Linked DNA regions of Anaerobacillus sp. CMMVII. The protein of the gene in region 1 interacts with the protein of each later gene in a pairwise test. Links are inferred from orthologs where the notes say so. Each region holds a gene or a part of one and is shown on either strand. Other genes may lie near its edges.

The links.
Region 2: the proteins of H1D32_RS23565 (region 1) and recA interact in binary tests that used the Bacillus subtilis proteins (3 or more experiments, as listed by UniProt). The link is inferred for Anaerobacillus sp. CMMVII from one-to-one orthologs.

What each region holds. Positions count from the first base shown.
Region 1 is NZ_JACEHK010000017.1:437,240-443,851, reverse strand. The notes cover bases 1,230-3,972. They hold H1D32_RS23565 (YveK family protein), read right to left. Parts: upstream 3,099-3,972; coding sequence 2,361-3,098; downstream 1,230-2,360. Other genes in these bases: H1D32_RS23560 (LCP family glycopolymer transferase), read left to right, coding at 3,404-3,972; H1D32_RS23570 (CpsD/CapB family tyrosine-protein kinase), read right to left, coding at 1,673-2,371; H1D32_RS23575 (tyrosine-protein phosphatase), read right to left, coding at 1,230-1,565. Outside these bases: H1D32_RS23580 (hypothetical protein), read right to left, coding at 221-361; more of H1D32_RS23575, read right to left, coding at 795-1,229; more of H1D32_RS23560, read left to right, coding at 3,973-4,312; H1D32_RS23555 (LCP family glycopolymer transferase), read left to right, coding at 4,590-5,615; H1D32_RS23550 (GNAT family N-acetyltransferase), read left to right, coding at 5,732-6,229; H1D32_RS23545 (glycosyltransferase family 4 protein), read right to left, coding at 6,476-6,612. UniProt on the Bacillus subtilis protein: Required for YwqD kinase activity. May bring YwqD and its substrates into contact. Probably involved in the regulation of capsular polysaccharide biosynthesis.
Region 2 is NZ_JACEHK010000016.1:170,287-176,960, forward strand. Bases 1,925-4,729 are described here. They hold recA (recombinase RecA), read left to right. Parts: upstream 1,925-2,704; coding sequence 2,705-3,754; downstream 3,755-4,729. Other genes in these bases: H1D32_RS20965 (DEAD/DEAH box helicase), read left to right, coding at 1,925-2,436; rny (ribonuclease Y), read left to right, coding at 4,252-4,729. Also shown: H1D32_RS20960 (competence/damage-inducible protein A), read left to right, coding at 1-860; more of H1D32_RS20965, read left to right, coding at 847-1,924; more of rny, read left to right, coding at 4,730-5,820; H1D32_RS20980 (TIGR00282 family metallophosphoesterase), read left to right, coding at 5,929-6,674. UniProt on the Bacillus subtilis protein: Multifunctional protein involved in homologous recombination, DNA repair and competence.

The DNA.
Region 1 (6,612 bases):
AAATGATTTGAAAAAGATATACAATAAAAGCTTAAGCAAACAAGCTACTAGTAACTTCCTCGCTTAAACTTTTATTTGGTAATGAAATAAAGTATGAGGCATCGAACCCCCCCTCACACCACACCAATGATGACTTAACATCTAAGGTTAGTACGTACTAACCCACAGCATAGCCGAGTACCTCCATTGATAACGGTCAGGAGACATCACCAAAAACAAATTAACTTTTGTTTAACACTGCTTTTCGACGATCAATCGCTTCAATCACTAGTTGTTTAATCGTATCTAATTGATCATCCGTCGCATCTTGCTTTATATATCGGATGCTCTTTACGATCGATTTGGGTACTTTTTTATCCAAACAAATCACCTATATCTTTTCATTAAATCTAGTAAAGGTGGGGTAACATCAAATATACACAACTCGACACTACCTACAACCAATCGCCAATCTTCTACTAAAAAAACCTGCCTATCTATTTTAACATAGTAATAAAGAACTATTAAGGGAAAGAATTTGGCAAAATAATTGCGCTTTCGACAATCATTAACTATTTTTGTCGAATAATATTAATTTCATGAAAAACATCCGCTCTTTTTACTATTTACACTACCTCTATATGAAAATTGTTCATTCGGTATTTTCATATTCAGGCAATAAAAATAGACTATAGATCAATCTTTTAGTCTACCTTCAAAATCCCTAAGTTGCATAGCACCGAAGATGCGCCTTACCCATCCCCGAATCATCCAAAAATAACTCAAAACTCAACCCTCAAAAATCAAAGCTGCACTTAAAATATCCCAAAAAACTTCTTCCTCTTAACAATTCTCTCCGGTGGCTCAACATAGACATGCTGACCTTTTACTAGTAACTCAGCGTTTTCTTGAAGATGATATCGATAAAAAGAACCACACTCTTGTTCAACTTTTTCGTAAGCTTCTCTTAAGTGAAAAGATCTATTCGTCGTGTTGTGGGCGTCAGATGCTAAAAAGTGAGCGAGATTATGATTAATTAGGTCAATGCTAAACTCTTGAATTTTTTTTCCGAAGCGCCCCGTAACACTTCCAGCAGTCACTTGAGTTAAAGCCCCATCCTGCACAAGCTTATATACTAACTCTTGGTTTTCAATAAGCTCTGAGTTCCGTTCTGGATGGACAATAATCGGCGTCAGCCCTTGCTGCTGTAAATCAAAGAACAGTTTGTTCGTGTATCTTGGGATATGGTTTGATGGGAATTCCACAAGAATATATTTGTCCTGATTATTCAAAGTTAGTAGTTCACCATCCCGATATGATTCTACCATTTCACCAAAGATACGCGGCTCTTGTCCTGGTAATACTTTTAGAGGAATATTAGAAACAGCTAGTAATTCATTTAACTCTTGCACTTGATCTAAAATACTAGTTTTGAGGTTATCAAATGCTCCGTTACCGTGATGCGGTGTTGCAAATATTGTAGTAATCCCTTCTTCTACAGCTTTTTCAGCCATCGCCAAGGTCATCTCTTTATCTTTAGCTCCATCATCTACTGCAGGCAGGATATGACAATGAATATCAATCATTTGAAAACCTCCTCATCTATTATTGTATCCAGTTACCTTCACAGAAAACTTTATGCCAATATAGCATTATTTCCACTAAAAACTAACCGCTATTTATGTTAGTTCACTTAATTTTTTCCATAATAGTAATAATTTTGACTATGTTTAACATCTTTATTGTTTAATACAGCCCCTAAAATCTTTGCTTTCGACATCTCTAATAATTCTTTTGCCTTAATCGCTTGTTCGATTTCTGTCTTCCCACTACTTACAACTAGGACAACACCATCACAAATATTTGCGAGCAGCTGAGCATCAGTTACTACTAGCACTGGTGGTGTATCTAAGAGGATAATATCATACGGTACTGTTGTCGAAGTTAATAATAATTCCATTGATTTGGAACTTAACAACTCAGAAGGATTCGGTGGTACGGGTCCACTTGTCAGGATATCTAAGTTTTCAACGTCAGTTAACATGATCGCATCTTCTAATTGAGCTTGTTTTGTAAGTACACTCGTCAATCCTTTAGTGTTTGGACACCTAAATGTATAATGAACCGTTGGCTTACGAAGATCGGCATCCACTAATAATACTCTGTTTCCTTGTTGCGCCAAAACGACCGCTAAATTGGCAATCGTCGTAGATTTCCCTTCAGCTGGACTTGTTGATGTAACCATAATATTTCGTAACTGTCGATCGATCGAGGCGAACTGTAAGTTTGTTCGGATCGTACGATATTGTTCTGATATTGGCGACTTTGGGTCTACTTTTGTAATTAAAGCTCGAACGGAATTAGACTGTTCTTTTCGTTTTCTACGCACCAATGTTTTCACCTCGTCTTCGTCTTGTTTCTGCTTTCGCGACAGCTTCTCTATCTAATTCAAATGTAGGGATTGAACCGATCACCGCTATCCCCAAATGCTGCTCGATATCACGTTCCGTTTTAATTGTGTTATCTAAATATTCTAAAAGAAACGCAAGTCCTACACCAATCATTAGCCCGACAACGAACGCAATCGCCATATTTAACTTCGGATTCGGTTTAACCGGTGTTGGGTTTTCCGCTAATTTCGCTTCAGAAAGGATACTAACATTATCTACATTCATAATAGCGATAATTTCACGTTGAAACACAGTTGCTACCTTGTTAGCTATTTGCACAGCTAATGCAGGATCTGGATCTAGTACAGTAATCGCAACTACCTGTGAATTCCCTTGACTCCTAACACTAATTTGGCCGTTTAAAGCCCCAGTTGATCTTGTTAACCCTAATTCATCAATAACCTTATCTAAGATAATTGGGGTTTTCATAATCTCGTTATACGTATTAATTAATTCAATGTTTGAACGGATGTCGCTTTGTGTATAGGATTGTTGATCTGATTTAGATTGATTTACTAATAACTGTGTTGACGATTGGTATACCGGTGTTAGTACCAAATAGCTAATTACCCCAGCCACGGCAACGGCCGCCACTGTTATAAGCAAAATCATTAACAACCGCTTTTTTATCGTTTCAAACAATTCTTTTAAACTAATAGTCTCTTCCATTGGTGCCTCCCGAAATGTAACAATTTTTTCACATAAAAGCATTCTATCACATATTTTTGACAAAGTGAGACAAAAAAAGCAAAAAATTTACAGATAAAATATCCCATTAACAATCCCTACTATAATATATGTAACTAATTAATTACATAAATTTATTATCTATTTCCATTGCTAAAGTACAAATTAATACAAATTCCTACTAATTTTTACAGAAAATCCTGGAATGAGACATAATTATATTGCCACTTTTTTACCTACGAGATATAATCAACTAATACTGAATTTTAAATTAGGGAGAATCTGTCATGACAAAGAAAAAGAAAATAATACTGATCATAAGTCTTATTATTGGTCTTCCCGTATTAGCCATTTTAGGCTATGGGTATCATCTATATAGTTCTGTTTTAAATACAATTGAAGACATGCATCAACCAATTGAAAGAGAAACTAAGCGTCCAATTCAAGTAGATATGGAAAAAAGTGAACCACTCTCCTTTTTATTACTTGGAATTGATGCTAGAGGAACCGAACGCGGTCGAACAGATACCTTAATGGTCATCACTGTAAATCCTAATACAGAGTCAATGAAAATGGTAAGCATTCCACGTGATACACGAACACAGATTATCGGCAAAGGTTTTGATGACAAGATCAACCATGCCTATGCCTTTGGCGGACCTGAAATGACAATCCCTACTGTGGAGAATTTCTTAGATATCCCAATCGATTATTATATGACAGTTAATATGAATGGTTTTAAAGATATTGTTGATGCTGTTGGTGGGGTTACAGTAAATAATCCTTTTGCTTTCAGGGATGGCGGTTTTACGTTTGATGAAGGTGAAATCTTCCTAGATGGTACTCAAGCATTGGCGTTTTCACGAATGCGTAAGAAAGACCCACGTGGTGATCACGGAAGAAATGACCGCCAACGTCAAGTAATGAACGCCATTATTAAAGAAGGTGCTCAAATCTCTTCTGTGACACGAATGGAAGAAATTTTAGGGGCTATCGGCACTAATGTGAAGACAGATTTAAATTTCGATAAGATGAAGAAAATTCAATCAAATTATAGTGATGCAAGAAAAGATTCTGAAGAAATTACAATTAAAGGTTCAGGAGCAACAATTAGTGGAATTTGGTATTATGTTGTTGCTGAAGAAGAGCGATTACGTGTTTCTAACCTTTTAAAAGAACATTTAGAGTTAAATTAATGCTTATAGAGGTAAAAATTCAACAAGAGAATTTTTACCTTTTTATTTGTTACAATTTAGATTGTCTATAAAGTAACATTTTATTTGTATGTTTATTAGTTTACCAACATTGTAGCTAACTGGTTAAATTTAATCCTTTACGGTTTCTTCATAATCATTTAAAATAGTTTAGGTTAACCTTTTTTATTAACATATATCTGTATCTTTTTTTGATAGATAACGTCTTATAAGGTAGAAAAATAGATTTATAAATCATATCCTACACAGGAGGCATCTTATGGCAAACTCGAGAATTGATTTTAAAGATACTAAGAAGAAACAAAAAAGATCGAAGATCTTTAAATTTATAGGTTTTACCTTCTTTGCATTATTCATCGTTGCCGGTGCAGCCGTTGGTTACTTCGTAAACAAAATGGCAAATCTCGCCGAAAGTGCTCAGCATGATTTAGATCGTGGTGCCCACTCTGAAAAACGCGACCGTGCCGTCAATCCAAGCAAGGATAACTTTTCAGTCTTATTTTTAGGATTGGACGATCGCGATGGCAGCTTAAAAGGCAGAACCGACGCTCTACTTTTAGCAACATTCAATAAAAATGAACGTACAATTAAAATGGTCAACGTTCCACGTGACGCAAGAGTGGAAATTCCAGGCAGAGACCGTATGGATAAGATCAACCATGCCCATGCATTTGGTGGCTTAGACTTAACAATCGATACAGTCGAAAATCTATTTGATATTCCTGTTGATTATTTTGTAAAACTTAACTTTGATGCATTCCTTGAAATTGTCGATGCACTAGGTGGCATTGAAGTCGACGTTCCATTTACCTTCAGTGAAATGAACAGTAAAGACCGTAAAGGTTCAATCACAATTCACGAAGGAATTCAAACACTTAATGGTGAAGAAGCACTTGCATTTGCTCGTATGAGAAAAAGTGATCCACGCGGAGATCTTGGCCGTGGCGATCGTCAAAAACAAATTATCGAAGCAATCATTCGAAAAGGCGCAACATTCTCATCCATCACAAAATTTGAAGATGTTATGAATGGCGTTGAATCGAACCTTTCAACAAACTTCAGCTTTGGTAACATGCTAAGCCTTCATAATTATAGCTCAAGCTTAAACAACATTGAGTCATTAACAATTAAAGGTGATAACCTCACACTCAACCGCATCTATTATTATGAGCTTAATCCAGAATCTTTAGCCGAAGTTTCAAGCACCCTAAGAATTCATTTAGGACTTGAAGCACCTCCCCAAACTGTTGATAGCACACTTAGCATCGATACAATGGGTAACTAAAGAACACTAATTGACCGTCAAATTTGACGGTCAATTTTTTTATATCTAAAAAGACTGAAAAATTATTGCTATAATGTTTTTAGGTCAATCCATTTATGAAAGGGATTATAGACAAGATGGTTTCTTTAAGAAATGTTCAAAATACAGATTTAGAACAACTGTTACTTATTGAGAATGAAGGATTTTCAAAAGAAGAAGCTGCAACAAAAGAAGCATTTGTGGAGAGGATTCAGTTGATAGCTGATACCTTTATAGTGGCAGAAAAGGACGGAAAGATACTTGGTTATATTAATGGCCCTATTATTAATCAACCTTATATCACCGATAACCTTTTTAAGGAAATTAAGGAAAACCCGAAAAGCCGAGGATATCAAAGTATTTTAGGATTAGCTGTCTCCAAAAATGCTAGAAACCAAGGAATTGCAAAGATTCTAATTGAGAAAATGGAAGAGCTTGTAGAAAAAAATCAAAGAGAAGGTATCACTTTAACGTGTAAACAGGAACTAGTTTCTTTTTATGAAAAATGTGGATTTGTTAACCATGGCTTGTCTGAATCAAAACATGGTGGCGTAAGCTGGTATAACTTGGTCAAATTAAGAAAGGGTATGAATTGATCCTTATACCAGGTAGCGGAGAATGGTTATATTGTCACTTCTGTAAACCTTGTTGATTTTTAGGTCGTCTTTTGAGAATACATGAGCTAAGAAGGCAAATTCATTTGCCGCAATAGCTCATGTATTCTCAAAAGCTTCACGCAAAGCGTGAAGTGCCAAGCTTATGCTTGGCTACGGACTAAAAAGCAACAACTAATATGTATTAAATAAAAAACAGAAAGACATAAAATGCCTTTCTGCTCTATATTACTTATTCTCTTTATAAACATACCGTTTCTGTTCGTTGGTTTTTGTGATTTTGAAAAACTTAAGCAGTGGCTTATAGTTTTTATTGATCAAACCTAAATATTCAACTAGAAGTTCAATCAGTAAGAACACCACTA
Region 2 (6,674 bases), on another replicon or contig:
CTCCAGGGATGGCTTTTCAGGAAGGTGAGGTTAAGTATTTACTTCTACCAGGGCCGCCGAAAGAAATGCAACCAATGTTTACAACTTATGGCCTGCCGTTTCTCTTTTCGCAGCTTGATAAATCAGAACAAATCATCTCAAGAGTACTGAATTTTTACGGTATTGGTGAATCGCAATTAGAAACTGAACTCCTTGATTTGATTGAGGCACAAACAAATCCTACGATTGCCCCCTTAGCTAAAGATGGAGAAGTGACGATTCGATTAACGGTTAAACATGAAAGTAAAACAGAAGGCATGAAATTGATTGAGGAACTAGAAACGAAGATTATGTCAAGAGTTGGCGCGTTTTTTTATGGCTATGATGAAACGACTCTGACAAAAGAAGTTGCCCTTCTCTATAAGAAGCAAAACCTCACAATAGCAGCTGCTGAGAGTATAACCGGTGGACTCTTTTCAAGTGAATTGACTACACTGCCAGGAATTTCAGAAATCTTTAAAGGTGGAGTGGTTTGTTATAGTAATGAACTAAAACAAACGCTTCTTCAGGTTCCAAATGAAGTGCTTGAACAATTTGGTGCGGTTAGCGGGGAGTGTGCTAAGTCTCTTGCTGATAACGTAAGAGATTTGCTCAGTACTGATGTAGGAATAAGTTTTACAGGAGTAGCTGGACCAATGCCAATCGAAGGTAAAGAAATAGGGACGGTTTTTATAGGAGTTTCAGAGGTAGGTAAAGAGACTAAAGTGTACCCAATCAGCCTAGCAGGAACTCGTGAACAAATTCAGAGCAGGTCAGTGAAATATGGCTTGTATTGTTTGTTGAAACAATTTCAAAAAGGTGGCAAAAATAATGTATTTTGATGATTTTCAAATATCAAATGATATTAAAAAAGCGATAAAAGAAATGGGCTTTGAAGCACCATCTCCAATTCAAGAAAAAGTAATTCCTGTTATTCTTGAAGGTGGTGACGTCATTGGACAAGCGCAAACCGGAACAGGCAAAACTGCTGCATTCGGAATTCCTTTGTTAGATAAGGTTTCTAGTGCGCCGTATGTACAATCGATTATATTAACCCCGACTAGAGAGTTAGCAATCCAGGTAGCAGGAGAGTTACAAAAATTATCGAAGTTTAAACGGACACGAACGTTACCAATTTACGGTGGACAATCGATTGGTCATCAAATTCGTGCCCTAAAGCAAGGTGTTCATGTTGTGATTGGTACGCCAGGGCGTGTTTTAGATCATCTTCGTCGTAAGACCTTGAAATTAGATAGAGTTCATACCGTTGTCTTAGATGAAGCAGATGAAATGTTAGATATGGGATTTGTTGAGGATATTGAATCCATTCTTAAAGAAGTAAATGAGGACCGTCAAACGATGCTTTTTTCTGCGACAATGCCACAGGAGATTATGAAACTTTCCAAAAGGTACATGAAGCAGCCAAAAGTCATCTCTATTAATAAAGGCGAGGTTACAGCTCCGTCTATCGATCAAGTATATTATAAAGTATTAGAAAGAAATAAATTAGATTCTCTATGTAGAATCATTGATAGTGAAGAAATTGATTTAGGAATTTTGTTTTGTCGAACCAAAAAAGGTGTGGCTGAATTAACGGAAGCTCTTCAAGCTCGAGGCTACATGGCAGATGGCCTTCATGGTGATTTAACACAAATGCAACGAGATAGTGTCATGAAAAAATTCAGAGATTCGACGATTGAATTCTTAATTGCTACCGATGTTGCAGCACGTGGAATTGATGTTGATAATGTAACCCATGTAATCAACTATGACATACCACAGGACCCTGAGAGTTATGTGCACCGTATTGGTCGTACGGGTCGAGCAGGTAGAAAAGGTTTAGCGTTAACTTTAGTAACACCAAGAGAAATGAAGCACCTCCGTTCAATTGAATCGGAAATCAAGATGTCAATTCCTTCGGAAGAAATACCATCGATTGAAGATGTTGTAGAAAAACAACAAGCATCTTGGAAACAGCAGTTAATTTCTATTATTGAAGCTGATGAGGAACTTACATTCTTTGAGCCACTAGTTAACGAAATGTTAGGTGAATATCCATCTGAAAAAGTAGTTGCAGCGCTAATGAAGGTAGCCTTCCATCGCGAATTTACTGGGGAAGATGATAGCTATGACTTTGGTGATACAGGTGCTGCGAGTGGTATGGTTCGCTTTTTCATCAATGTCGGTAGGAATGTACAATTAACACCAAAAATTGTGATTGATGAGGTCTCAGAGCTAGTTGGGATTCCTTCAAAGTCTATGGGTCGAATTGATATTTTTGAAAACTTTACCTTTATTGAGGTTCCAGAGGATAGTGCACCATTTGTCTATGAGGCTCTACGTTACTCTAGGCTAAACGGTGCTCGTGTAAACCTTGAGCCAGCCAAACCAAGACCTAAAAGAGAAAAGAAATTTTAAGAAAAATTAAATCAAGATGAGACTAACTACTTCAGAAAAGTAACTGGTTTGTATAACACATTGATTGTGCTTTACATACAATTTACGATCATAGAGGGTGTTAGTCTCTTATTCTTTTTTTTTCAGTGAATAACTTCCAAAAAAAGACGAATAAATGTTCGGGAAAACTATTGGCAAATCTCAAAAAACAAGTTATGATATTGATATCGGTTTTAATTGAGACAAATTAAAAATTATTCAAGATATATATTTAAGGAGAGATGAAACAATGGGAGATCGTAAGGCGGCATTAGACATGGCGTTACGCCAAATTGAAAAACAGTTTGGAAAAGGTTCAATTATGAAGTTAGGGGAACAAGCTGGACAAAGAGTTTCAACAACTTCTAGTGGTTCACTAGCATTAGATATTGCCCTAGGAGTAGGTGGCTATCCAAAAGGAAGAATTATTGAAATATACGGTCCGGAATCTTCAGGTAAAACAACAGTTGCCTTACACGCAATTGCTGAAGTGCAACGTCAAGGTGGACAAGCGGCATTTATCGATGCAGAGCACGCTCTTGATCCTGTTTATGCTCAAAAACTAGGCGTAAATATCGATGAATTACTTTTATCACAACCGGATACTGGGGAGCAAGCGTTAGAAATTGCTGAAGCATTAGTTCGTAGTGGTGCAGTAGACATTCTTGTCATCGATTCTGTAGCTGCTCTTGTACCGAAGGCTGAGATTGAGGGTGAAATGGGCGACAGTCACGTTGGGCTTCAAGCTCGTTTAATGTCACAGGCATTAAGAAAGCTGTCTGGTGCGATTAATAAATCAAAAATTATTGCGATATTCATCAACCAAATCCGTGAAAAGGTTGGGGTAATGTTTGGTAACCCTGAAGTAACACCTGGTGGACGAGCACTTAAATTCTATTCATCAGTTCGTTTAGAAGTTCGTAGAGCAGAAGTGTTAAAGCAAGGAAATGACATGGTTGGTAACAAAACAAAAATTAAAGTAGTAAAGAACAAGGTTGCTCCTCCATTTAAGCAAGCAGAAGTAGATATCATGTACGGAGAAGGAATTTCTCGAGAAGGTTCAATTTTAGATATTGGATCTGAATTAGATATCGTTATCAAAAGTGGTGCATGGTACTCATATAATGAGGAACGTTTAGGACAAGGTCGAGAAAATTCTAAACAATTTCTAAAAGAAAATCCAGATATTAAAGATGCAATTGAGCTGAAAATTCGTGAACATTACGGATTAAATGGTGAAATTAAAGTTGATCCACCATCAGAAGATGAGTTCGCAGATCTTCCGTTAGATTTAAAGTAAACTAATTTAATAGTAATTAATAAATGACTTAACTAAATTGCCCTTCGTTTAGCAGAAATTATTTCGAGGGAATATTGGTTAAGTCATTTTTTTAGGCTCTAAGTGGTTGTGATTAGTTTCTGAGATAGTAGGCAAACGAGTAGCCAAAAAACAACTGTGCTAGGAAAGTAGATTTTTCTATTTAATTGGCATTTTTCGTAAGGCTTCACCCACATTATGTTCTCTATTAAGTTCTATATGAATTTGATTAAGATAATTATCAAATTCACTCAGATAAATATTATTCGTAAAATTATGTTTAGAACTTCTGTTTATTGACAAAGCTTGACAATAACAGTAAGCAATTATACAATTGTGAAGAATACCCGCATTTTACTATTGGCTATTTTTTTTATTTTAATAAAAAAGGTAACCTGTGCTGGATGTGCACACCTAATACGAATGAAAATGATGTATGATGAAAACCCAACAATTAGATAGCAAGGGGAGGTGAAAGTATGGAAATTAACATTTACGTGTTCATCTTCATTTTGCTTGTCTCTGCAGCAATTAGTGCAGTTGTTGGATATCTTGTTCGAAAATCGATAGCAGAAGCGAAAATTTCTAGTGCGGAACATGCAGCAAATCAAATTATTGAAGAAAGTAAACGTGAAGCAGAGCGACTGAAGAAAGAAGCTGTCCTTGAAGGAAAAGATGAAATTCATAGGTTGCGTCAAGATGCTGAGCGTGATGTTCGTGAGCGAAGAAATGAGATTCAAAAACAAGAGAATCGTTTGGTTCAAAAAGAAGAGATCCTTGATCGAAAAAGTGAAACCTTAGATAAAAAAGAGGAATCCTTAGAAAAGCGAGAGGAAGCTCTCACCAAAAAACAACGACATATTGAAGAGATGGATAGCAAAGTGGAGGAACTCTTACAAAAGCAGCAAGCTGAGCTTGAACGTATTTCAGGATTTACTAGAGAAGAAGCTAGAGAAATCATTATGAAAGACGTGAAAGATGAGTTAACTCACGAAACTGCCTTAATGGTAAAAGAATTAGTTACACGGGCAAAAGAAGAAGCGGACAAGAAAGCGAAAGAAATCGTGTCACTTGCGATTCAACGTTGTTCAGCCGATCATGTTGCTGAGACTACTGTATCTGTTGTAACTCTTCCTAACGATGAAATGAAGGGAAGAATTATCGGACGAGAAGGACGCAACATTCGTGCCCTTGAAACGTTAACTGGTATTGATCTTATAATTGATGATACTCCTGAAGCAGTAATTCTTTCTGGTTTTGATCCAATAAGAAGGGAAATTGCCCGTACTGCTCTTGAGAAGTTGGTTCAAGATGGACGAATTCACCCAGCTCGAATTGAAGAAATGGTTGATAAGTCTAGACGCGAAGTTGATGAAATGATTAGAGATTATGGTGAACAAACAACGTTTGAAATTGGAATTCACGGTTTACATCCAGATCTAATTAAGATTTTAGGACGACTGAAGTTTAGAACGAGCTATGGACAAAATGTTCTTAAGCATTCTATCGAAGTGGCTCAACTAGCTGGAATAATGGCTGCTGAATTAGGAGAAGATGTTCAACTGGCAAAAAGGGCAGGACTTCTCCATGATATCGGTAAAGCTATTGACCATGAGGTCGAAGGAAGTCACGTGGAAATTGGTGTCGAATTAGCTGTCAAATATAAGGAACATCCAGTTGTTATTAATAGTATTGCTTCACATCATGGTGATACAGAAGCAACGTCTATTATTGCAAGCCTTGTTGCAGCTGCTGATGCACTTTCAGCCGCCAGACCGGGAGCTAGACGTGAAACACTTGAAACGTACATTCGTCGCTTAGAAAAGCTTGAGGAAATTTCCGAGTCGTTTGATGGTGTTGAAAAAACATATGCCATCCAAGCAGGTCGTGAAGTTAGAATTATGGTTAAGCCTGAAATGGTCGATGATAGTGAGGCGTACCGTTTAGCAAGAGATATTACCAAGAAAATTGAAGAAGAGCTTGACTACCCTGGCCACATTAAAGTTACAGTTATTCGTGAAACCAGAGCTGTCGAGTATGCAAAATAAAGTGGCCAATCGCCACTTTATTTTTTTGGCTCAAAACCAGCCATTCGAGTTTGTTTTAAAACTGCTATGTGTTAAAATTCAAAACAAAAGTACATAAGAGGTGTAAGCATGAAATTATTATTTATTGGTGATGTTGTGGGTTCTTTGGGACGTGATATGCTCGCAACATACTTGCCGAAATTAAAAAATAAATATAAACCAATCATTACGGTTGTAAATGGCGAAAATTCAGCGTCCGGAAAAGGAATTACCGAGAAGATCTATAAGCAAATGCTTGAACTAGGTGCACAAGCTGTAACCCTGGGTAATCATACATGGGATCAACGAGAACTAATCGAAGTAATTGATTATTGCCCAAATCTAGTGCGTCCAGCTAATTTTCCAGAGGGAGTTCCTGGGAAAGGCTATACAATTGTGAAAGTAAACCAAATCGAAGTGGGCATTATCAGTATTCAAGGTAGAACATTTTTACCTCCTTTAGATTGTCCCTTTAAAAAAGTAGATGAATTAATTGCGATTGTCAAAAAAAGAACGCCGATTATTTTTGTCGACTTTCATGCGGAAGCGACAAGCGAGAAACAAGCCATGGGCTGGTATTTAGACGGTAGGGTCTCTGCGGTCGTTGGTACTCATACACACGTTCAAACAGCTGATCATCGTATTTTACCGAACAAGACAGCCTATATGACTGACGTAGGCATGACAGGGCCTTATGATGGCATTCTCGGCATGGAACGAGGGGCTGTTTTGAATAAGTTCTTAACAGCTTTACCAGTAAGGTTTGAGGTCGCAAAAGGGCGAGAGCAATTAAATGGTGTGCTCATAGAGATAGACCCTAATACCGGAGCTGCAAA